DNA from 2 places in the Nonomuraea sp. NPDC049486 genome. Region 1 is predicted to be linked to the other one. Evidence: predicted binding sites of a transcription regulator. Region 1 holds the regulator's gene; the other holds the start of a gene.
What was found. The regulator HrcA, encoded in region 1, represses chaperone genes, less so after heat shock. The targets are predictions, from matches to a motif close to TTGGCACTCTCNNNNNGAGAGTGCCAA.

Region 1 (11,798 bases):
TGCACCTCCCGCATCCCGCCGCCGCCGTCCACGCCGAGGATCGTCGTGGGCGCGTCATGGAACGCCGGCGAGCCGGGCCGGGGCGAGGCGGTGGCGGGTTGCCCGGCCAGATCCTGATCCAGGGCCTTGACCAGGGCTTCCACCTCGGCGGGCGGCAGGTGGAGCTCGTGGGCCGCGCCGGCGATGGCCCGGCCGTCGGCGTAGACCACCAGCGTCGGAGGGCGGACGGCGCCGAGGCCGGGTGCGGCCAGCCCGCCCACCCGCAGCCACTGGGCGACAGGACGGCCGGGAGCGGCCGGTTCAGCGGCGGGTCGGTCGGCCGAGGCCGTGGCCGTGGCCGTGGTGGCCTGGCTGGTCACAGTGGCCAGGCTGGTCGCGGTGGTCGGTGTGGCCGGGTTGGTCGAGGTGGCGTCGCTGGTCGAGGTGGTCGGTGTGGCCGGGCTGGTCGAGGTGGTCGGTGTGGCCGGGCTGGTTGAGGTGGTCGGTGTGGCCGGGCTGGTTGAGGTGGTCGGTGTGGCTGGGCTGGTGGCGGTCGTCCGTGTGGCCGCTGGAGGCGCGGTCGTCGGCGTGCTCTCGCCCGCTTGGTCAACCCCCGTGCCGCCGCACGCGGCGAGCACCAGTGCCGAGGCCGCGGCCCAGCTTCTTCTCATGCCCCTGAGACGATCACCTTCGGCGCGCGGTTCAGAAGTGACCCGCTTCTCGGGCATCCGCCGGGAGGCCGGAGTTTTGTCGGTGGGCCCCGTTAGCTTGGGCATCCGAACACCTGTGCGACTGGAGGGTGAGATGATGGCTGCTGAGCGCATGGAGCGTGCCGCTGTGCTGGGGGTCGCCGTGGCTGAGGAGACGCGGCGGTTGCTGCGGGCCCACATGAGGCCGGCGGTGCTGGGCGACGACGGCAAGGTCGTGGTCGACGTGCCCTATCCCGACGCCGCCGTGGTGACGGCGCTGCTCGACGTGGCGGCCGAGTGCTTCGGGGAGCGGGGCGCGTCCGTGGAGGAGGCGCGCCAGGCCGCCCTGGAGACCTTGTTAGACCTCGCCGACGACCGGGCCTGACGTGGCGGAGATGGTCACCTGTCTGGCCTGGTACTTCATCGCTCAAGGCAAGGAGGCTCCGATACCGTCCCCCGTATGCGTGTTATATCGGTAAATATCGGGCAAGCTGTCGACGCTGACTGGGCCGGGAAGCTGAAGCGCACGGCCATCGACAAGCGGCCGGTGACCCACCGCGTGGCGGTCCTGGCCAACGGCCTGGCCGGTGACGAGCGTGCCGACAAACCCAGCCACGGATCCCCCGGCCAGGCCGTCTACGCCTACGCCAGGGAAGACTACGACTGGTGGGAGCGGGAGCTGGGCCGCGAGCTGCGTGACGGCAGGTTCGGCGAGAACCTCACGACCTCGGGGCTGGACGTCAACGGCGCGCTGATCGGGGAGCGCTGGCGGATCGGCAGCACGCTCCTGGAGGTGGCCGCCCCCCGCGTGCCGTGCGTGGTCTTCCGCAACTGGCTGGACGAGCCCCGCTGGGTCAAGCGCTTCACCGAGGCCGCCCGGCCCGGCGCGTACCTCAGGGTGCTGGAGCTGGGCGAGCTGGGCGTGGGCGACGAGGTGGAGGTGGTCCACCGGCCGGCGGCGAGCGTGACCGTGGCCGAGTCCTTCCTGGCCTACCACGGCGACGAGGAGCTCCTGCGCCGCATCCTGGAGGTCCCCGGATACGACGAGCGATGGGACCGGGTGGCCGAGCGCGTCCTGGGCGTGCCCTCGTAGCTTCGGGGGACTCCCCGCGTGGGCGCGAGCGCGCCCACGCGAGGGATCAACGCGGGGAGGTCACCTCAGGACCTTGTGCAGCGCCGTGGTGAGCGAGGCGCGGGAGTCGTCCTGGTCGATGGACCACAGCATGGCGCCGCCCAGCCCCTTGAGCCGGATGTACGCGGCCTTCTGCAGCATCACCGCCGGGTCGTCGTACGACCAGAACTCGTTGCCGTCGTACATCCAGAGCGTGCCCGTGAGCAGGTCGCGGTGGCGCTTGCCCGGCTTGGTCACGAGGTCCTTGTAGTCCTCGACGCCGGCGGCCCACTTGCCGGGGGCGGGGCCGGTGGCCGCCTTGTAGAGGCCCTTCCCGCCGCCGGTGACGCCGGTCCAGCCCTGCCCGTACGCGGGGACGCCGATCACGAGCTTGCGGGCCGGGGCGCCGCGCCGCAGGTAGTCGCGGACGGTCTGGTCGACGCTGTAGCGGACCTCGTTCGGGTCGCGCCCGTCGGTGAACAGGTTGCCCTGGTGGCCCGTCCGGAGCTCCCAGTTGCCGCGCAGGTCGTAGCCCTGGACGGTGGCGAAGTCGAGCAGGTCGAACACCCGCCGCACCTCGAAGCCGGCGTCGATCTTCGCGGCGGCGGCGGGGAGGAAGGCGCTCAGCTCGGCGTCCCGGGAGTACGCGTCGAGCTGGGCGCGCAGTTCCTCCAGGAACAGGGTGAAGTTCCGCCTGTCCTCCGGCCTGATCACGTTGCCCTCGGCGCCGGACGAGCCCGGCCACTCCCAGTCGAGGTCGATGCCGTCGAACACGCCCGCGCCCGCGCCGGGCTCCAGACCGGGCAGGTTGCCGCGCAGCCACAGGTCGATGCAGGAGGCGGCCAGCCTGGCGCGCGACTCAGGAGTGAGCACGGCGTCGGAGAAGTGCTTCGAGCCGGTCCAGCCGCCCAGCGAGATGAGCGCCTTCAGCCGGGGGTGCTTGGCCTTGAGCTTGCGGAGCTGGTTGAGGTTGCCGTTCAGGGCCTGGCCGGGCGCGTCGGCGACGCCGTCCACGCTCTGCTCGGCCGGCACCGGCCGCTGCCAGTCGGCCCACGGGTCGGGGGAGTAGCAGTCACCGGCGGCGTCGACGAAGCCGAAGGCGTAGTTGACGTGGGTGAGCTTGGCTGCGGCGCCGCTGGTGTCGACGTCCTTGACGTGGTAGTCGCGCCCGTAGACGCCCCACTGGACGAAGTACGCGACCCGCTTGAAACGGTCGCCCCCGGCCTCGGCGGGCAGCGCGGTCACGGTCAGGGACAGTAAGACGGAGAGGGCGATGAGGATGCTCTTCTTCACGGGGTGCGCCTCCTGACTTATAGGAAACTTTCCTATAAGTTGTCCCGGATCGTAGATCTCCTGGATCGGGCAGTCAATGGGACCGGGCAGACTGGAGACGTGCCTTCCACGCTGCCTGACGGAGATCCCGCGCCCGCCTCCGGCGAGCTGCCCGAGAGCGCGCTGCGCGGCCTCGGCGAGCGGCCGTTCGGCTTCTACGTGCACGTCCCGTTCTGCGTGACGCGCTGCGGCTACTGCGACTTCAACACCTACACCGCCGCCGAGCTAGGCCCCGGCGCCTCACACGGCGACTACGCCGACACCGCGATAGCGGAGGTACGGCTCGCGCGGCGGGTGCTCGGCGAGGCCCGGCTGCCGGTCGAGACGGTGTTCTTCGGCGGCGGCACCCCGACCCTGCTACCCGCCCGCGACCTGGGCAGGATCCTCGCGGCCATCGACGCCGAGTTCGGCCTGGCGCCCGGCGCCGAGGTGACGACCGAGGCCAACCCCGAGTCCGTCGACCCGCGCTACCTCGAAGAGCTGCGCGAGCGCGGCTTCACCCGGGTCAGCTTCGGCATGCAGAGCGCCCGCGAGCACGTCCTGCGGGTGCTCGACCGGCAACACACCCCAGGCAGGGCCGGCCAGGCCGTGCTGGAGGCCAGGAAGGCCGGGTTCGAGCACGTCAACCTCGACCTGATCTACAGCACTCCCGGCGAGACCGACGACGACTGGCGCGCCTCCCTGGCCGCCGCCGTCGAGGCCGGGCCCGACCACGTCTCGGCCTACTCGCTCATCGTCGAGGACGGCACCCGTCTCGCCGCCCGGATCCGGCGCGGCGAGCTGCCGATGCCCGACGACGACGTGGCCGCCGACCGCTACCTCATCGCCGACCAGATGTTGGCCGAGGCAGGGCTCCGCTGGTACGAGGTGTCCAACTGGGCCACCGGCGACGCCGCCCGCTGCCGCCACAACCTGCTCTACTGGACCGGCGGCGACTGGTGGGCCGTCGGCCCCGGCGCCCACAGCCACGTCGGCGGCACCCGGTGGTGGAACGTCAAGCATCCGGCCCCGTACGCCCAGCGCCTGGCCGCCGGCCACTCGCCCGCGCACGCCCGCGAGGAACTGACCGCCGAGGATCGCGAGACCGAGCGGCTCATGCTGGAGCTGCGGCTCGACTCCGGCTACCCGCTGGCCGACGTGGCGCCCGGCGCGCGCCCGAAGGTCGCCGCGGCGCTGGCCGGCGGGCTGCTGGAGCCGGAGGCGTTCAAGGCCGGGTGCATGGTGCTCACCCTGCGCGGCCGGCTGCTGGCGGACGCGCTGGTCCGCGACCTGCTCACGTGATGAGGCGGATGTTGATCGGGTAGCGGTAGTTCTGGCCCCGCTGCGCCGCGATGGCGGCCTGGATCTGGAAGATCAGCGCGATGATCCAGACGATCGGCAGCAGCAGGAGGCCGATCAGGATGATCGAGAAGAGGGCGGCGACGATGAAGCCGATGAACATGGTGATCTGGAAGTTCAGCGCCTCCGCCGACTGGTCCCTGACGTACGGGGACTCGTCCTTCTTCATCAGGTAGACGATCAGCGGGCCGACCCAGGAGACCAGCAGGCCCAGCAGGTGGGAGACCATGGCCATGGTGGTGTCGTCGGTGCCCGGGCGCGGGCCGTACCTGCCGGGGACGTGCGGTGGCTGCCGGTGGGGGGCGGCGTAACCGTACGGAGGCTGTTGGTGACCGTACGGCGGCTGTGGCTGCTGCCCGTAGCCGTAACCAGGTTGCTGCCCGTACCCGGGCTGCTGTCCGTAGCCGTGGCCGGGCTGCTGGCCGTACCCGTAGCCGGGCTCGGAACCGGGCTGCTGGCCGTACCTGTACCCGGGCTCGGAGCCGGGTTGCGGGCCGTAGCCCTGCGGGGGGTTGTCGGTGGGGATGCGGCGGGTCGCGTCCTCGTCGGACGGCGGTGGGTGCGGATCCTGGCTCACGATGCCTCCGTAACGAAGTCGATCAGTTCCTCGACCCGGCCGAGCAGTTCCGGCTCCAGGTCGGCGTAGGTCGAGACGGCGCCCAGAATGCGCCGCCACGCGTCGGCCGGCTCCATCCGCCAGCCCAGGGCGGCGATCACGCCCTCCTTCCACGGAACCCCGCGCGGCACCTCGGGCCAGGCCCGGATGCCCAGCGCGGACGGCTTGACCGCCTGCCAGATGTCGACGTACGGGTGGCCCACCACGAGGACGTGCGGCGAGGTCACCTGGGCCGCGATGCGGCTCTCCTTGGAACCCGGCACCAGGTGGTCGACCAGCACTCCCAGCCTGCGCCCCGGCTCGGGGCCGAACTCGCCGACGATCGCGGGCAGGTCGTCGACGCCTTCCAGGTACTCCACGACCACGCCCTCGACCCGCAGGTCGTGACCCCAGATCTTCTCCACCAGCGCCGCGTCGTGCACGCCTTCGACGTAGATGCGGCTCTTCCTTGCGACCCTGGCCCGCAGCCCTTCGACCGCGATCGACCCCGAGGCGCTGCGCCTGTGACCCCGCGGCGCGGCGGCCTGCGGCCGCACCAACGTCACGACCCGCCCTTCCAGCAGGAAAGCGGCGGGCGCCAGCGGGAACAGCCGCCGCTTGCCGAAGCGGTCCTCCAGCGTCACCGCCTCCTTGTCGCAGGCCACCACCGCGCCGCAGAAGCCGCTGTCGGCGTCCTCCACGACCAGGTCCGGTTCGGCGGCCACTTGGGGGATCTTCCCTTTGCCGGGACGCCGCCAGTTTCCCGCTAGAACATCGCCGTCGTACACACGGGGACCGTAGCAAATCACCCGGCCGTCGCGAGGCGCTTGCGATGGCCGCTCCGCCGCATCAGGACGACCACCGTCACGATGATCGCGCCGAGCACGCCCACGCCGGGGATGAGCAGCAGCGCCGCCAGTCCTCCCACGATGCCGCCGGCCGCCGAGAGCGCGTCCCTGCCCACGCCGAACAGCACGTCACCCTGTTCCTGGATGACGCAGGTGAGCTGGTACTCGCCCGCGGCGGGCGCGTTGACCAGCAGGATCTGCTCCCACGTCCGGCTGCCGGCCGTGACCGTCTGCGAGCCCGGCGCGTTGACGAGCCGCGCCTGGCCGGGCCCGCCGGAGATCTCGCAGCGGTAGTTCACCCGGGCGTCGGTGGAGACGTAGACGGACGGTCGGTCGTCGGGGTCGAGCGAGACCGTGACCGTCTCGCCGGCGGCGAACGTCGTGGACGGGGCGATGTCCTCGACGGTGTTCACGATGCCGGTGACGAACAGGACCACGCCCGCCACGACGCACGCGACGGCCACGCCCCACGCGACCGCGATCCACCGCAGCCGCGGGCGGAGCTCCTTCGGGTCCACCTGGCGTCCGTAGGGTGCTCCCGGCGGCCCGTACTGCGGCCCGCCGAACTGCGGCTGCTGCCCGTACCCGTAGCCGGGCTGCTGCTGACCGTACGGACTCCCGCCGTACGGCCCGGGACCCGCTTGGGGCGGGGGCCCGTAGGGGCCGGGGGGTTGAGATCCGTACGGGTTCGGGCCGGAATGTGGGGGTGGCGGCGCGTACGGGGAAGGTTCACCCTGGGGATAAGGCTGACCAAAAGGAGGATCCTGCCCTGAAGGCGGATCAACAGGCCGCTGGGGTGGATTGTCGTTCATGTCGGCAATTGTGATGCTTGTCGTTCACGCGTGCCAGCAGCGGGGACAACGGTGTTATCGCACCCTGTGAGCGAGACCCGTACACTTGGCACTCGGGAACACAGAGTGCTAGGTCTGGCGTTTCCCTGAAAGCGGCGGTAGGAGGTGCGCACGTGCTCGACGATCGGAAGCTCGCGGTGCTACGCGCCATTGTCGAAGACTACGTTTCGACCAACGAACCGGTGGGCTCCAAGGCGCTCGCCGAGCGTCACAATCTGAAGGTGTCGCCGGCGACCGTGAGAAACGACATGGCGGCGCTGGAGGAGCAGGGTTACATCGCCCAGCCCCACACCAGCGCCGGGCGCGTGCCGACGGACAAGGGCTATCGCCTGTTCGTCGACAGGCTCTCCCAGGTCAAGCCCCTGTCGGGGGCCGAGCGCCGGGCCATCGAGACGTTCCTGGCGGGAGCGGTCGACCTCGACGACGTGGTGATGCGCACGGTGCGGCTGCTCGCGCAGCTCACCCGTCAGGTCGCCGTCGTGCAGTACCCGACGCTCAACCGCTCGACCGTGCGCCACGTCGAGCTGGTGCCGCTCCACGACCGCCGCGTCATGCTGGTGCTGATCACCAACATGGGCCGCGTCGAGCAGCGCATGGTCGAGCTGCCCGAGGTGGTGGAGGAGCACCGCATCGCCCACATGCGCGGGGTGCTCAACGACTGCCTCGACGGCTGCGGCCTGAGCAGCGTGCCCGAGCTGGTCTCGGACCTGCCCGAGCGGCTGCCGGTCGACGAGCGGCCGGCGATGGCCACGATCCTGTCCGTCCTGCTGGAGACGCTCGTCGAACGGCACGACGAGAAGATCGTGTTCGCCGGGGCGGCCAACCTCGCCGGCGCCGACCTCAGCGTCGGCCTGCGCGAGGTGCTCGAAGCGCTGGAAGAGCAGGTGGTGCTCATGCGCCTGCTCGGCGAGACTTCCTCAGACACACCTTCCGCCCTCACCGTGCGCATCGGATCGGAGAACGCCTACACCGGACTGCGGGGCACGTCCATCGTCGCGACGGGATACGGTCAAGGCGACAACCAACTGGCCCGGCTCGGCGTTCTGGGCCCCACCAGGATGGACTACCCCGTGACGATGGGCGCCGTGCGCGCGGTGGCACGCTACGTCAGCCAGATTCTGGCTGCATCTTAAGAGGTCGATAAGTGGCAAACAGCGACTATTACGCCGCCCTCGGGGTGCGCCGTGACGCCAGTCAGGACGAGATCAAGAAGGCCTACCGCCGGCTGGCCCGCGAGCTGCACCCCGACGTGAACCCTGACCCCGCCACGCAGGAGCGGTTCAAGGAGATCACGCAGGCCTACGAGGTGCTCTCCGATCCGAACAAGCGCCAGATGTACGACCTTGGCGGCGACCCGTTCGGCGGCGCCGGGGCGGGTGCGCCGGGCGGCGGCTTCGGCGCCGGCTTCCCGTTCAGCGACATCATGGACGCGTTCTTCGGCACCGCCACGGGCGGCGCCCGCGGCCCGCGCTCGCGCGCCCGCCGCGGCCGCAACGCGACGATCCGGGTCGAGCTCGACCTGCGCGAGACCGCGTTCGGCACCACCCGGGAGCTCCAGGTCGACACGGCCGTGCTGTGCGAGGTGTGCCAGGGCGTCGGCGCGGCGCCCGGCACCCACCCCGACACCTGCGACATGTGCAACGGCCGCGGCGAGATCTCCCAGGTCACCCGGTCCTTCCTCGGGCAGGTCATGACCACGCGGCCGTGCCCGCAGTGCGGCGGCTTCGGCAGCATCATCCGCCACCCGTGCCAGGAGTGCTCGGGCGACGGCCGGGTCCGCACCCGCCGCACGATCAAGGTCCGCATCCCCGCGGGCGTCGAGGACGGCACCCACATCCAGCTCGCCGGCGAGGGCGAGATCGGCCCCGGCGGCGGCCCGCCCGGCGACCTCTTCCTGGAGATCGTCGAGCGCTCCCACGAGATCTTCGAGCGGCGCGGCGACGACCTCCACTGCACCGTCCAGATCCCGATGACGGCCGCCGCGCTCGGCACCGTGCTCACCGTCGAGACCCTCGACGGCGCCGAGGAGATCGACGTCCGCCCTGGCACGCAGTCGGGTCAGGTCATCACCATGTACGGCCGCGGCGTGCAGCGCCTCAACGAGACCGGCCGCGGCGACCTGCTCATCCACGTGAACGTGGAGACCCCGTCCCGCCTCGACCCCCCGCAGGAGGAGCTGCTGCGCGAGCTGGCCAAGCTGCGCGGCGAGGAGCGGCCGCCGGGCAAGTTCGCGCCCGGCCAGCAGGGTTTCTTCTCCCGTCTCCGCGACGCCTTCAACGGCCGCTGACGACGGGACGCGGCGGGCGGCCGGTCACCGGGACCCGTTGACCGCCTCCGCGGGCTGCACGGCCAGGAGTTCCTCCGGGAGGGTCACCTGTGCCGTGACGCCGCGGCCGGGCGACGGGTGCAGCGACACCCGCACGCCCAGCCGCTCGGCCAGCCTGCCCACCACGTGGTGGCCCAGACAGCGGGTCGGCGCCACCAGGAAGCTCTGCTCGCCCCGCAGCCGGGCGTTGGCCGCGGCCAGCTCCCCGGCCGTCATGCCCATGCCGTAGTCGGAGATCGTGACGCGGCACTCACCCTCGGCGGCCCGTGACACCACGTCCACCTCCGACTCGGGTGGCGAATAGCCCAGCGCGTTCTCCATCAGCTCGGCCAGCATGTGCGCCACCTCCGCCACCACCGGCCCCCGCACGTGCGCCCGGCCCACCACCCGCAGCGCCACCCGGTGGTGCTCCTCGACCTCGGCCAGCACCGACCGGAGCACCTCGTCCACCGGCACCGGTTCCGACGAGCGCCGCTGCCCCCGCGTGCCGGTCAGGACCAGCAGGCTCTCGGCGTTCCTGCGCAGACGGCTGGTCACGCGGTCCAGCTCGCACAGCCTGGCCAGCACGGCGGGGTCCGACTCGTCGCGCTGCAGCACGCTGATGAACGTCAGCTGCCGGTGCACCAGATCCCGGTGCCGCGTCCCCAGCTCGCCCAGCGACGCCGCCGCGTCCCGCCGGATCGCCGCCCGCCCGGCCGCGATCCGCACCGCCGCCTCATGCATGTCACCCAGCGCCCCTGCCAGCCGCGCGAACTCCCCAGCGGTTTCCCCGCTCCGGATCGCCCCGCCGACCTTGTCCGAGACCTCCCCGCCTGAGGAGGCGCCCTCGAAGCCCGAAGCGGTCCCCTGCGCGGGATCCTCACCGAGGCGGAACGTGCTCTCGTACGGAGGCTCGCCTCCCTGGAGGTGCTTGTCGCGGGATGTGCTTTCGTACGGTGGCGCGACCTCCAGAGGGTGCTTGTCCCGGGTTGTGTTCTCGTGTGTGGGCTCGACCCTGAGGGGGTGCTTGCTGGGAAGCGAGTGGGTTCTGTCGCTGAGTGGGTGTTTGACGCGGAATGAGAGGCCTGGGACTTCGCGCGAGTGGTCCTGGCGCGCGTCCGAGGTCGGGCGGCTCGCCGGCTGGCCTGGAGTCCCGGCTCTGCGGGTTTCTCTCCCGTACGAGGCATTTCCGAGGCTTGGAAGGCGTGCGGACGGCAGAGGGAAAGAGGCGTCGTAGGCGCGCCACAGGTGGGCGGGGCGAGTCCCTGGGGCGTGGAGGTCGGACGGGGGCGTGCCGGGGACGGCGAGGCGGGGCGTCTCCGCTGCCTCCAGGGTGGCGATGTGGCGCGCCAGGGCGGTGGCCTCGCCGGTGAGCCTGCGGAGGGGACGCGTGATCGAACGTGCCATGAGCGCCCCCAGTGCCCCCATGACCAGCAGGAACGCGGCACCCAGACCGGCCAGCCAGGTCAGGTGCCGGGTGTGGCGTTCGCGGGCCGCCGTCGCCAGGACATGTGCTTCGCGTCCGGTCGCGTGCTGCACGGCGCGCAGGGCGTCGGCGTAGGCGCCGCTGGCCGCGAGCCAGGTACGCGTGCGGACGGTCAGAGGCGTGCCGGGGGAGGCGGCGAGGGCCCGGCGTTCCAGCCGTGCCGTCCTGGCCGACGGAGCGCCCCGCTGCGCCCGCTCCAGCGCGGCCACGCCTTGAGGACCGGCGGTTCGGCGGTACCGGTCCAGGGCGTCCGTCATGGAGGCACGGGCCTCCAGGAAGGTGATGTACTCGACCTGGGTGAACGCGCCCGTCGCGAAGGCCGCCGCGGCCACCGCCCGCTGCCGTGCGGCCGCCTCCTTGGCCCGGCTCATGGCCTCCAGCGCCTGCAACGGTCTTAGCAGCGACGGGTCTGTCCGGCCGACCTCCGTGCCGAACGACCCGTCTGCCAACTCCGTGATCACATCGGTGAACGCCTCGAAGACGTCCTGCCGCACCCTCGGCCCCCTGTCGACCGGCACCCTCCGACCAGCGGACGCACCGATCTCGGTACCGACGCCTTCGGTCTCGCCGGTCAAACCCTGGGTGGAAGTCACGCCGGCGACCCCCGCCCCTTCGGTACCGGCCACGGCGTCCTGAGTAGGGGTCACGGCGGGGTCTGAGGCACCTTCGGCGGTCCTGTCGAGGGTGGGGTTCGCGGCGCCATCAGCGGTCATGTTCCAGGTGGGGGGTGCGGCGCCATCGGTGGTTGTGGTCAGGGTGGCGGCTCCTGGGCTCACGAGCGCGCCGTAAGGGCCCACCAGTGGTGCGGTCGGTGTGGGAGTCGCCTGCCGGATGCGGGAAAGGGGGCCGCCGGGGGTGGCGGGGGCGTCGGGGGACAGGGCGAGGGTCGGGGTGCCGGTGCGGGGGCGGTCGAGGGTGGGGAGGCGGGCGAGCGCGTCGCGTACTGGTCCGTACGCGGTGGGAGGGGCGGTGGCGAGCAGGTGGGAGAGGGCCGAACGGGCGTGGTCGGTGGCGTGGCGGGCGGGGGCGAGATCGGGCCTGACGCGCTGTTCGCCGGCGAGCAGCGCCGCGAGGAGGGCACGTTCGCGCTGGAGCGCGTGGACGAGATCCTGGACGGCGAGCACCAGTGTCGCGTGCCGGGCCGTGGCGTCGGCGTCGGCGCGGGCGTGCAGGCGGGCCGCCGCCTCCGCGGCCATCCCGGTGATCAGCAGGAGTGTGGGCACGGCCAGCACGAGCACGAGACGCGTCCTGACACGCATCGGCC
Region 2 (11,798 bases), on a different contig from region 1:
CTACGGCCTGAGCCCCGTCCCCGAGCTGGGCGACTTCGGGCTGCGCCAGGCCATGACGCTCGTCGCGCGCCTCGCCATGGTCAAACGGGTGGCGGAGGGCTCGGGGGTGTCCTATGGGCACCTCTACGTGACCGGCCGCGAGACCACGCTCGGCCTGGTCCCGCTCGGCTACGCCGACGGGATCCTGCGTCACGCGACCGACCGCGCGGAGGTGCTGGCCGGCGGCAGGCGAAGGCGGGTGGCCGGCCGCGTGTGCATGGACCAGTTCATGATCGATGTGGGTGACGACCCGTTGCGGGCAGGCGACGAGGTCGTCCTGTTCGGACCGGGAGACCAGGGCGAGCCGACCGCTCAGGAGTGGGCGGATACCCTCGGCACGATCACGCATGAGATCGTGACGAGGATCGGGGCGCGCGTGCCGAGGGTCTACGAGGGACAGAGGACATGACGACGACAACACGCCGCAGGTTCGGGATCGCCGGCGCGCTCGTCGGCGCGGCGTCCGCGGGCATCGCGGCCGCGGCCATGGCCAAGCGCTACGCGGTCGGCCGCATCCGCCTCCGCCCCGACCTGGAGGCCAGCGAGCCCTTCGGCGAGCTGGGCGGCAGCTCCCACACGCTCATCACCTCCGACGGCGTGGCCCTGCACGTCGAGGTCGACGGGCCGGAGGAGCGAAGGCCCCAGGAGGAAGGCGGCGACGACGGACACGACGCGCCGCTGACCGTCGTGCTGTGCCATGGCTACTGTCTCAGTCTCGAATCGTGGCACTACCAGCGCAGGGACCTGCGCGAGCACCACCGCGTCGTGGTGTGGGACCAGCGCTCGCACGGCCGCTCCCAGCGCGCCGTCTCCGGCGACACCTCGATCGACCGGCTCGGCGACGACCTGGCCGAGGTGCTCGACCAGTTCGTGCCGGGGCCGTGCGTGCTCGTCGGCCACTCCATGGGCGGCATGACGATCATGGCGCTCGCCGACCGCCACCCGGAGCTGTTCGGCGACCGGGTGCGCGGCGTCGCCCTCATCGCCACCTCCGCGGGCAAGCTGGCCGAGCTGACGCTCGGGCTGCCCGCGCTGGTGTCCAAGGCCGTCCACAAGGTCGCCCCGACCACGGTGTCGATGCTCGGCCGCCGGGGCTCGCTCGTCGACCGCACCCGCCACGCGGGCAGCGACATCGCCTTCCTGCTGACCCGCTACATGGCCTTCGGCGACTCCAAGAACGTCAGCCCCACCCTCGTCGACTTCGCCGAGTCCATGATCAGGGCGACCCCGACCGAGGTGGTCGCCGACTTCTATCCCGCGCTGATGAACCACGACAAGCTGTCCGCGCTGCACGTGCTCGACCCGGTGCCGACCGCGATCATGGTCGGTGACCAGGACTGGCTGACTCCCCCTGACCACAGCCGCGCCATGGCCGAGGCGCTGCCCAAGGCCCAGTTCATCGAGGTGCCCGACACCTCGCACCTGATCCAGCTCGAACGTCCCGGCGCCGTCACCGACGCGCTCCGCGACCTGATCAAGAGGGTGGGCGTGTGAGGCTGCGCACCGCCGAGGAGACGCGCGCGTACGGCACGCGCTTGGCATCCCTGCTGCGCCCCGGCGACCTGCTGGTCCTGTCGGGCCCGCTCGGCGCCGGCAAGACCACGCTCGTGCAGGGCATCGCCGAAGGGCTCAAGGTGCGGGGGCCGATCACCTCGCCCACGTTCGTCATCGCCCGGGTGCACCCGTCGCTGTGCGGCGGCCCCGCGCTGGTCCACGCCGACGCCTACCGGCTCGGCGGCGACCTGGAGGTGGACGACCTCGACCTCGACGCCTCGCTGGAGGAGTCGGTGACGGTCGTCGAGTGGGGCGAGGGCTTGGTCGAAGGGCTCGCCGAAGACCGCCTGGAGATCCACATCGACCGCGAGTCGGGCGACGACGCCCGCACCGTGACCCTGCGCGGCGTCGGCCCGCGCTGGGCCGACACGCCGACTGACGCCGCACAAGAGTAAAACCCGCACCAACTCCGGGTCATGCTGACACCCTTGACGTACCTTCGCCATGACGAGAAACATGATCATTGGTAAGGGTTGGCCCAGAAAATCTGGGTATCAGGAGGGCGGTATCCACGAAACCGGTGGATGCTAGGAAAAGAGCGGCGGAGTGGGGTGCGGCGGTGCTCAGGGTCAGGCGAGTCGCTTATGCGGGGGCCATCCTCATGATCGGCCTCATGGGCTGCGCGGCGGAGGCGCAGACACCGGCGGAGAGCTCCACGCCGACCGGCAGCCCGACAGGCACGGGCCAGCCGACCGCCACGACCACCGCAACCACGACGGCCACGGCGACCGCCACTCCGGCGGTCTCCTCCATCTCGGTCCAGCTCAACCCCGACCGCGTCACCGCGGGCGAGAGCTCCACCGTGTGGATCCTGGCCAACTGCCCGGCGCCGCAGGGCGGGCCCGCCCACACCGGCACCGCCACGTCCAGGGCGTTCGTCAGCGGGGTCACGCTCAACCCGACCACCTCGGGCGGCACGCCCAGCCCGACCGGCAACGCCGGGGGCGACTGGGTGCGCGGTCAGGCGCAGATCTCCGGAACGGTCCGGCGCGGCTCGTACCGCGTGGACGTCAAGTGCGACGGCACCAACCACTCGGGCCGCGCCACCCTGCGCGTGGCCCGCGCGGAACCGCTGCCCAGCGACGTGCCCACCAGGGCGCCCAGGGCGGGCGGCGGCGGCACGTTCGGCAAGGAAGTCGACGAGGGCACGCCGATCCCGCTCGGCGGCGTCGGCGCGGCCATCGGGCTGGCGCTCGCCGTCGGCGTCGGCGTGGCGGTCAAGCGCCGCCGGTCCTAGTCATGGCGAGTTCCGGACGGGTGGTGCTCGCGGGCGCCGTCACGGGCCTGGTGCTGGTCGCCTTCGGTCAGAGCATGCAGCAGCCCGAGCAGGCCGCGGCCGCGGTCGTGCCCGAGACCATCGGCATCCCGTCGATCGACGTCGAGGCGCCGCTGATGAAGCTCGGCGTGAAGAACGGCGAGGTCGAGCTGCCGCCCTACGAGAAGCCCGAGATGGCGGGCTGGTACACCGGCAGCGTGGTGCCCGGCGAGAAGGGCGCCTCGGTGATCATCGGCCACGTCGACACCAAGACCGCTCCCGCCGTGTTCTACAAGCTCCGCCACCTGCGCAAGGGCTCGAAGGTACGGGTCGAGCGGAGCGACGGCAAGACCGTCACGTACAAGGTCGACGCCGTCGAGCAGGTGCACAAGGACGAGTTCCCGCTCAGGAAGGTGTACGTCGAGGACGGGCTCAAGCTCGTGACCTGCGGCGGAAGGTTCGACGCGGCCCAGGGCGAGTACGTCGACAACATCATCGTGTACGCGTCGCGCGCCTAAAACCGGTTGCCCCGCACCCGATCATGGACGCATGAGCACTCGGACGAACCCGCCGGCGACCGGCGTGCGCGTGCCCTGGCAGGACGTCCACGCCGGCGTGCGCGCCGCCGTCGAGGAGTTCCTCGGCGGCCGGGTGGCCGAGGCGGTCACCCAGGACGGCGGCTTCTCCCCGGCCGCGGCGGTGCGGCTGCGCACCGACGGGGGCCGCCGGGCCTTCGTCAAGACCGTGAGCCCGGAGCGGAACCCCGACTCCGTCCTCATCTACCGGGCGGAGGCCGCGATCTCCGCCGCGCTGCCCGCCGCCGTGCCCGCTCCCCGGCTGCTCACCTCCTTCGAGCTCGACGGCTGGGTGACGCTGGTGTTCGAGGACATCGAGGGGCGCCATCCGGTGACGCCGTGGCGCCGCGACGAGCTGGACCTGGTGCTGGCCGCCGTGCGCCGGATGGGCGCCGAGCTGACGCCGTCGCCGATCGACGCGCCGCCCATCGCGGAGCGGTTCGGTGACGCGTTCCGCGGCTGGCGCAGGCTGCTGGGCGAGGACACCGCCGGGCTCGACCCGTGGGCGCTGCGCCATCTCGCCGCGCTGGCCGAGCTGGAGTCCGGCTGGGCCGAGGGGGCCGCGGGCGACACGCTGCTCCACTCCGACCTGCGCGCCGACAACCTGCTGGTGGCCGGTGACCGGGTGTACGTCGTCGACTGGCCGTGGGCGTGCACGGGAGCCGCCTGGTTCGACCTCATGGCCATGCTGCCGTCGGTGGCCATGCAGGGCGGACCGCCGCCGCAGGAGCTGCTGCCCGACCCGGCCCCGGCCATCACCGCCGCGCTGGCCGGGCTGACCGGCTTCTTCCTGCGGCAGAGCCGTCAGCCGGCCCCGCCGGGGCTGCCCACCCTGCGCGCCTTCCAGCACGCGCAGGGCGTCGAGGCGCTGGAGTGGCTGCGCCACCGCACGGGCTGGGCCTGAGGAGCGCGTACGGGCGCGGTGGGGTGTGAGCCGCGGGTAGGCTAAACAGTCGTGCTGGTCCTGGCCTTTGACACCGCGACGCCCGCCGTCACCGCCGCTGTCCACGACGGCGAGCGGGTGCTCGCCGAATCCACGACGATCGACGCGCGCCGCCACGGCGAGCTGTTGGCGCCGGCCGTCGAGCGGGTGCTCGCCGAGGCGGGCGTGCCGCTGCGCGAGGTGACGGCCGTCGTCGCGGGCCGCGGCCCCGGCCCCTACACCGGCCTGCGCGTCGGGCTGATGACCGCGCAGGCGCTGGCGGCCACGCTCGGCGTGCCCGCCCACGGCATCTGCACCCTCGACGCGCTGGCGTACGGCAGCGGCCTCGACGAGCCGTTCCTGGTGGCGACCGACGCGCGGCGCAAGGAGGTCTTCTGGGCCCGCTACGCCGACCGGCGCACCAGGCTCGACGGCCCCTCCGTCGACAAGCCCGCCGAGGTGCCCGTCGAGGGCCTGCCGGTGGTCGGCGCCGGAGCCGGTCTCTACCCCGGCGCGCTCGGCCCGGCCCGCGAGCCCGCCTACCCGCACGCCGGGTTCCTGGCCGCGCTGGCGGCCGAGCGCATCGCGGCGGGCGTGCCGCTCGACGAGGCCCGCCCGATCTACCTGCGCCGCCCCGACGCGGCCGTGCCGGGCGCGCCCAAGCGGGTGACGGCGTGAGGCTGCGCCAGATGACCGAGGGCGACCTGCCGGAGGTCATGGCGATCGAGCGCGCCACGTTCCCGCTCGACGCGTGGAGCGAGGGCATGATGCGCGGCGAGCTGGCCGACCAGCCGCGCACCAGACACTACGTGGTGGCCGTGGTCGACGACGTGATCATCGGCTACGCCGGAGTCGCGGTCGCCGCCGACCAGGCCGACGTGCAGACGATCGCGGTGCTGCCGGCCCACCGCGGCACCGGCGTCGGCGCCGCCATGCTCACCGAGCTGCTGGCCGAGGCGCGCCGCCGCGGGGCTCGCGAGATCTTCCTGGAGGTGCGGGAGGACAACCCGGTGGCGCGCGGCCTCTACGAGCGATTCGGGTTCGAGAGCATCGGCACCCGCCGCCGCTACTACGACGACGGCACCGACGCGATCATGATGAGAAGGAAGCAGGATGGCTGACGTACCCCTGGTCCTGGGCATCGAGACGTCCTGTGACGAGACCGGCATCGGCCTCGTCAGGGGCCACACGCTGCTGGCCAACACCATCGCCTCCAGCATGGACGAGCACGCCCGCTACGGCGGCGTGGTGCCCGAGGTCGCCTCGCGCGCCCACCTGGAGGCCATGACGCCCACCGTGGACGCGGCGCTGGCCGCGGCCGGGGTGAAGCTCTCCGACGTCGACGCGGTGGCCGTCACCGCCGGGCCGGGGCTGGCCGGGGCGCTGCTGGTCGGCGTGGCCGCCGCCAAGTCGTACGCCCTCGGCCTGGGCGTCCCGCTCTACGGCGTCAACCACCTGGCCGCGCACGTCGCCGTCGACCAGCTCGAACACGGGCCGCTGCCCAAGCCGTGCATCGCCCTGCTGGTGTCCGGGGGCCACTCCTCGCTGCTGCTGGTGCCCGACGTCGCCGCGGACGTGATCTCGCTCGGGTCCACCGTGGACGACGCGGCGGGGGAGGCGTTCGACAAGGTGGCGCGGGTGCTCGGGCTGCCGTTCCCCGGCGGCCCGTACATCGACAAGGCGGCCCGCGACGGCTCCGGCACGGCCGTCGCCTTCCCTCGCGGCAAGATCGACGACGGCACGCTCGACTTCTCCTTCTCCGGGCTCAAGACCGCCGTCGCACGCTGGGTGGAGGCCCGCGAGGCCGCGGGCGAGCGCATCCACGTGCCCGACGTGGCGGCCTCGTTCCAGGAGGCGGTCGTCGACGTGCTGACCCGCAAGGCGTTGCAGGCGTGCCGGAAGTACGACGTGCACGACCTGCTCATCGGCGGCGGGGTGGCGGCCAACTCACGGCTGCGCGCCCTGGCCCAGGAGCGGTGCGACGCGGCGGGCGTGCGGCTGCGCGTGCCCCGCCCGGGGTTGTGCACCGACAACGGCGCCATGGTGGCCGCGCTCGGCTCCGACCTGGTGGCTGCCGGGATCGCGCCCTCCGCGCTGGACATCCCCGCCGACTCGTCCCTGCCGATCACGACCGTCAACGTCTGACCGCGCGGGCGCGCTCAGACGGTCTCGTCCAGCTGTTCGGCCAGCCGCTCCAGCCCGCCCTTGATGAGCCGGCCGTAGCCGTCGTCGCCGAGTGCGCCGATCTCGGCCCGCGCCTGCTGGAGGTGCTCGCGGGCGCGGCCGAGATCGCCCAGCTTCCGGTAGCACTCACCCAAGTTCAGATGCAACGACGGATACAGGCCGGCCACCGATAGCGGCACCCCGGCCTCGGCCACCCGCTCGTCGGTGACCTGGCCGACGGCGGCGAGCGCCCGCAGGTCCCACGTCAGTTCCTCGTGCACGTCGTCCTGCACGTCGGCCATCGAGTGGGCGAGGACGCAGACATGCAGCGGGTCGCCCTGCTCGCCGCCGATGTCGTCCCAGATCTGCGCGAACAGGTCACGAGCGGCATCACGCTGCCCTTGCTGGTGATGTAACTCCACTCCCTGGGCGATCCGGGCCATCGTGGGGTCGGTGGTCATGAGCGGCTCCTCCACTGTCGCTGGCGATCATGGTGAGCCTACTCGCCGTGCGTCGCTCAGCGCCCTTCCGCCGGCTCGCGTACGGGGGAGCCGGGTCAGTCCTTGGCGCGGCTCGGTCGCAGCAGTGCTTCGGCGAGCGCCAGCATGGTCTCCTCCAGGGCGCCCAGGCGCTTGTTGAGGTCGGTGGTGGCGGGCTGGACGATGTCCGAGACGGTCTCGGCGAGCGTGTCGCGGTCGGGGCGGGAGCGGACGATCTCGGCGAGCGAGGCGGCCGCCTCGGTCAGCCGTTCGCCGTGGGTGTCGAGCAGCTCGCCGATGCCGAGGGCGGCGGGCAGGCCGTCGATGCGGCGGCCGACCGCCTCCAGGGTCTCGCCGGCCTGCTCGGCGCGGGTGTTGAGGCCGGTCAGGTGGGCGTCGAGGCCCTCGACCCGGTGGGCCAGGCGCTCCTCGGCCTCGCCCAGGCGCCCGTCGAGCGAGGTCAGGCGGTCGTCGATGCCGGCGAAGCGGTCCTCGTGGCGGCCCGCGGCCTTGCCGAGGCGGCCGTCGACGGCCTCCAGGCGCTCGTCCTGCGCGGTCAGCCGGTCCTCGACCGTGTCGAACCGCCCGACCTGGGCGGTCAGCCGCTCGTCGATGGCGTCGAACCTGTCGGCGTACGTGACGAGGTGCCGGTCGACGGCGTCGAAGCGGCCGGTCAGCCGCGTGTCCGCGGCGTCGAGGCGGTCGGCGTGGGCGGTGAGCCGCTCGTCGATCACGTCGAAGCGGCCGGTGTGCGTGTCGAGGTGCTCGTCGAGGGCGTCGAAGCGGCCCGCGTGGGAGGCCAGGCGGGCGTCGAGGGCGTCGAAGCGGCCGGTGTGGGAGGTCACGCGGGCGTCCACGCCGCGCAGGCGGGCGTCGACGTCGGCCAGGCTCTCCTCGGCCGTCTCGAACCGGGTGTCGAGCGCCATGAGCCGGCTCTCGACCCGGTCGACCCGGCCGTCGACGCCGTCGAAGCGCCCGGACAGGTGCTCGCCGACCTCGTCGACCCGGGCCCGCACCTCCCGGGCGGCGCTCGCCACCCGCTCGTCGAAGGTGTCGGACAGGTCGAGCACCACGCCCTCGACGCGGTCGGTGCGGGAGTTGAGCTCGGCCAGCGACTTGTCGAGCCGGGTGAACCGGCCGGCGGCCACCTCCATGCCCGCGCTCACCTGCGCCAGCCTGGCCGTGACGTCACCCATCCGCTTGGCCATGTCGTCGGTGAAGTCGACCACCGTCTGCAACCGGCCCAGCGTCTCCTCCATCCCCTCGCACACGGCGGTGACGTCGGCGCGCAGCTTCGGCAGCTCCATGACCGGGTGGACGCGCTTGCCGACCGACTCCACGGCCGAGTCGACGCCGCCGACCTGCTCGCCCACCGCGTCGACGTGGTCGCGCACCGCCTCGACGTGCTGGGCCAGGCCCTCGGCCCACAGGGGCGGCTTGGCGGCGATGTCGTCCAGCCTGCCGCTGACGGTCTCCAGGGTGCCGCTCAGGCCGCCCAGCTCGCGCTCGCGCACCTCGCGCAGGAGCCATTCCATGCCCTCCAGCCGCTGGCGGATCTCGTCGAGCACGGCTCCCTGCGTGCGCTGCTCGTACACGTGATCCTGGGCGGCGCGCGCCAGCAGCTCCCGCATCCGCTCCGAGATGGCGGTCTGGCCACCCGCCGCCTGCAGCAGAGTGGTGTGGTTGGAATGGTCCACCGAAAGGCTCCTTCGCTGTCGACGGTCTGCCGCGTAGCGGTGGGATGGTCCGATTTGCAGATAAGAAGGAGAACGCGGCTCACCGCAAGAGGGGGGAGGACTCCCGCCCGCCCACCTTAGCCTTTCGATCAAGGTCCGTCAGGGGCGAAGAAAAACGTCGCGCTTATCGGTGAATCGCCCTGATTTGTCATTCACGCAGGTGGGCTGGGGTCGCAGATCAGGACAGTGGGCTTATCGGATACGCGCGTGAGAATGACCACGGCGGTCCTGTCGCCGGAAAGCCTGAGGTCGGCCCGCAGGCGTTCTATATCGACCGCCGAGCCGCGTTTCTTGATGACGGCGTTGCCCACTCCGCGCTCCCTCAGCGCGGCCCTGAGCCGCTTCAGCGAGAACGGCAGCACGTGCTGTATTTCGTAGCGGGTGGCCCACGGGGTGTCGACCGGCTCGTCCCCCGAGATGTAGGCGATCATCGGGTCGGGCAGCCACCCGCGCACCAGCTCGGCCACCTCGCCGACGAGATGCGCCCTGACGGCCGCCCCGTCCGGCTCGTACACGTACCGCCCGACCGGCCCGGTGGCCGCGCGGGCGCCGGTGGCGGTGAGCGTGTGCCCGCCCGGCAGCAGCGTCGCGCGCCGCGCCCCCTCCGGCGGGCGGCCGGTCCACAGCGTGGCCTCCTTCACCTCGCCCTTGTACGAGACCCATTCGGCCTCCGCGTCGTCCGGGATGAACTCGTACGGGATGCCCGGAGCGACCTTCACACAGCCGACCCGCGCCCTGCCCAGCAGGCCGAGCACCACGGGCCAGGACGGCGAGTAGGCGAGCGGGTCGAACGTCCTGCCCCTGGAGGTGCGCCGGGCGGGGTCGGCGAACAGCACGTCGTAGGCCTCCGGCCGCACCTCGGCGGCGTCGCCCACCCGTACGGTCACCCGGTCGGCCACTCCGAGCGCCTCGGCGTTGGCCCTGGCCACGGCGACCGAGAGCGGGTCGGTGTCCACGGCGTCGACCGCGCAGCCGGCCCGCGCCAGCGCCAGCAGGTCGCCCCCGACGCCGCAGCAGGCGTCGGCCACGCGGTGCCCGGGAGCCGCGCCCAGCCGCCGCGCCCGGTGGTCGGCGACCTCGGCCCTGGTCGCCTGCTCCAGGCCGTGAGGGGTGAAGAACATGCGCCCGGCGTCGGCGCCGAACTTGGCCTTGGCCCGCTCGCGCAGCCGGGCCTGGGTGAGCGCGGCCGAGGTGAGCGCGGCGTCGTGGGTCCTGCGCAGCCGCGTGGCGGCGGCGACGGGGTCGGCGCCGACGAGCTCCTGCGCCTCGGCCAGGGCTTCGCGGCCGCGCGGGGTCAGCAGCGCGGTGAAGGCGTCGAGATCCACGGCATACGACGGTAGCGCCCGTACGGAGTGCTTCCGGGCCAGCGTGTCGGCCCGTGGGGGCCCCGCGCGGACGTAGGCTGGAGCTCCAGGAGGCTCCGGAGTCCGGGTCGACCTCGTGAAAGCTTGCCCACGATCGCTGTGAGCAGACGAGTTCGTGTTGACTGTCAAGCCCCTCTTGCATATGTTTCCTGTTGGCACTCTCCCCTTGAGAGTGCCAACGTGCGACGAGGCAGGTCTGGCACCCGCGACGGCAGGCCCAGCTGGTCGCCTCTTCTAATCAGTCACATCTGAAGGGGAGGTCCGATCGTGACGACCGCCACCAAGGTTCCCGTTAAGCCGCTCGGCGACCGCATCGTGGTTCAGCCGCTTGAGGCAGAGCAGACCACCGCTTCCGGCCTGGTCATTCCCGACACCGCCAAGGAGAAGCCGCAGGAGGGCAAGGTCCTCGCGGTGGGTCCCGGCAACTGGGACGAGGACGGCGAGAAGCGGATTCCGCTCGACGTCAGTGAGGGCGACATCGTCCTCTACAGCAAGTACGGCGGCACCGAGGTCAAGTACGGCGGCGAGGAGTACCTCGTGCTCTCCGCCCGCGACGTTCTCGCGATCATCGAGAAGTAAGCCGGTTGTGTCGGGCCCCGGGCGCTCTAGAGCCCCGGGGCCTTCGACGCTAGGAGAGGACTTTCAGCAAAAATGGCGAAGATCCTGGAATTCAACGAGGACGCCCGCCGCGCGCTCGAGCGCGGCGTCAACGCCCTCGCGGATGCCGTGAAGGTAACCCTCGGCCCCCGCGGCCGCAACGTCGTCATCGACAAGAAGTTCGGTGCTCCGACGATCACGAACGACGGCGTGACCATCGCCCGCGAGATCGAGCTTGAGGAGCGCTACGAGAACCTCGGCGCCCAGCTCGCCAAGGAAGTGGCCACCAAGACCAACGACATCGCGGGTGACGGCACCACCACCGCGACCGTCCTGGCCCAGGCCATGGTCCGTGAGGGCCTGCGCAACGTCGCGGCCGGCGCCTCGCCGCTGTCGCTCAAGCGCGGCATCGACAAGGCCGCCAAGGAGGTCAGCGACAAGCTGCTCGCCTCCGCCCGGCCGGTCGAGGACAAGAAGGAGATCGCCAACGTCGCGACGATCTCCGCCCAGGACGCCAAGATCGGCGAGCTGATCGCCGAGGCGTTCGACAAGGTCGGCAAGGACGGCGTGCTGACCGTCGAAGAGTCCAACGCCATGGGCATGGACCTGGAGTTCACCGAGGGTCTCCAGTTCGACAAGGGCTACCTGTCGGCCTACATGGTCACCGACACCGAGCGCATGGAGGCCGTCCTGGAGGACGCCTACATCCTGCTCACCCAGGGCAAGATCTCCTCCATCGCGGACTTCCTCCCGCTGCTGGAGCAGATCGCCCAGACCAAGAAGCCGCTGCTCGTGGTCGCCGAGGACGTCGAGGGCGAGGCCCTGGCCGTCCTGGTCACCAACAAGATCCGCGGCACGTTCACCTCCGTCGCCGTCAAGGCCCCGGGCTTCGGCGACCGCCGCAAGGCGATGCTGCAGGACATGGCCATCCTCACCGGCGGCCAGGTCGTCAGCGAGGAGATCGGCCTCAAGCTGGAGAACGTCGGCCTGGAGGTGCTCGGCACCGCCCGCCGCATCGTGATCGACAAGGACAGCACCACGATCGTCGACGGCGCCGGTGACGCCGCGGCCATCGAGGACCGCGTCAAGGAGATCAAGCTCGCGATCGAGCAGT

Region 2: a site for HrcA is predicted at 10,240-10,266, ahead of groES (co-chaperone GroES). Genes of this name have one in related genera too.

The regions. Positions count from the first base shown of each region.
Region 1 covers NZ_JBFAPV010000003.1:280,151-291,948, forward strand. The annotation lists gene AB0K05_RS10135 (hypothetical protein) at 1-359, opposite strand, end outside; gene AB0K05_RS10140 (hypothetical protein) at 334-1,053, shown strand; gene AB0K05_RS10145 (MOSC domain-containing protein) at 1,129-1,761, shown strand; gene AB0K05_RS10150 (glycoside hydrolase family 18 protein) at 1,822-3,072, opposite strand; gene hemW (radical SAM family heme chaperone HemW) at 3,172-4,392, shown strand; gene AB0K05_RS10160 (DUF4870 domain-containing protein) at 4,385-5,026, opposite strand; gene AB0K05_RS10165 (DUF3097 domain-containing protein) at 5,023-5,832, opposite strand; gene AB0K05_RS10170 (hypothetical protein) at 5,850-6,410, opposite strand; gene hrcA (heat-inducible transcriptional repressor HrcA) at 6,857-7,876, shown strand; gene dnaJ (molecular chaperone DnaJ) at 7,888-9,030, shown strand; gene AB0K05_RS10185 (nitrate- and nitrite sensing domain-containing protein) at 9,055-11,793, opposite strand.
Region 2 covers NZ_JBFAPV010000001.1:47,163-58,960, forward strand. The annotation lists gene alr (alanine racemase) at 1-448, shown strand, start outside; gene AB0K05_RS00295 (alpha/beta hydrolase) at 445-1,533, shown strand; gene tsaE (tRNA (adenosine(37)-N6)-threonylcarbamoyltransferase complex ATPase subunit type 1 TsaE) at 1,530-1,988, shown strand; gene AB0K05_RS00305 (hypothetical protein) at 2,195-2,830, shown strand; gene AB0K05_RS00310 (class F sortase) at 2,833-3,366, shown strand; gene AB0K05_RS00315 (hypothetical protein) at 3,398-4,327, shown strand; gene tsaB (tRNA (adenosine(37)-N6)-threonylcarbamoyltransferase complex dimerization subunit type 1 TsaB) at 4,379-5,023, shown strand; gene rimI (ribosomal protein S18-alanine N-acetyltransferase) at 5,035-5,466, shown strand; gene tsaD (tRNA (adenosine(37)-N6)-threonylcarbamoyltransferase complex transferase subunit TsaD) at 5,459-6,490, shown strand; gene AB0K05_RS00335 (tetratricopeptide repeat protein) at 6,505-6,969, opposite strand; gene AB0K05_RS00340 (hypothetical protein) at 7,065-8,684, opposite strand; gene AB0K05_RS00345 (methyltransferase domain-containing protein) at 8,876-10,048, opposite strand; gene groES (co-chaperone GroES) at 10,352-10,666, shown strand; gene groL (chaperonin GroEL) at 10,739-11,798, shown strand, end outside.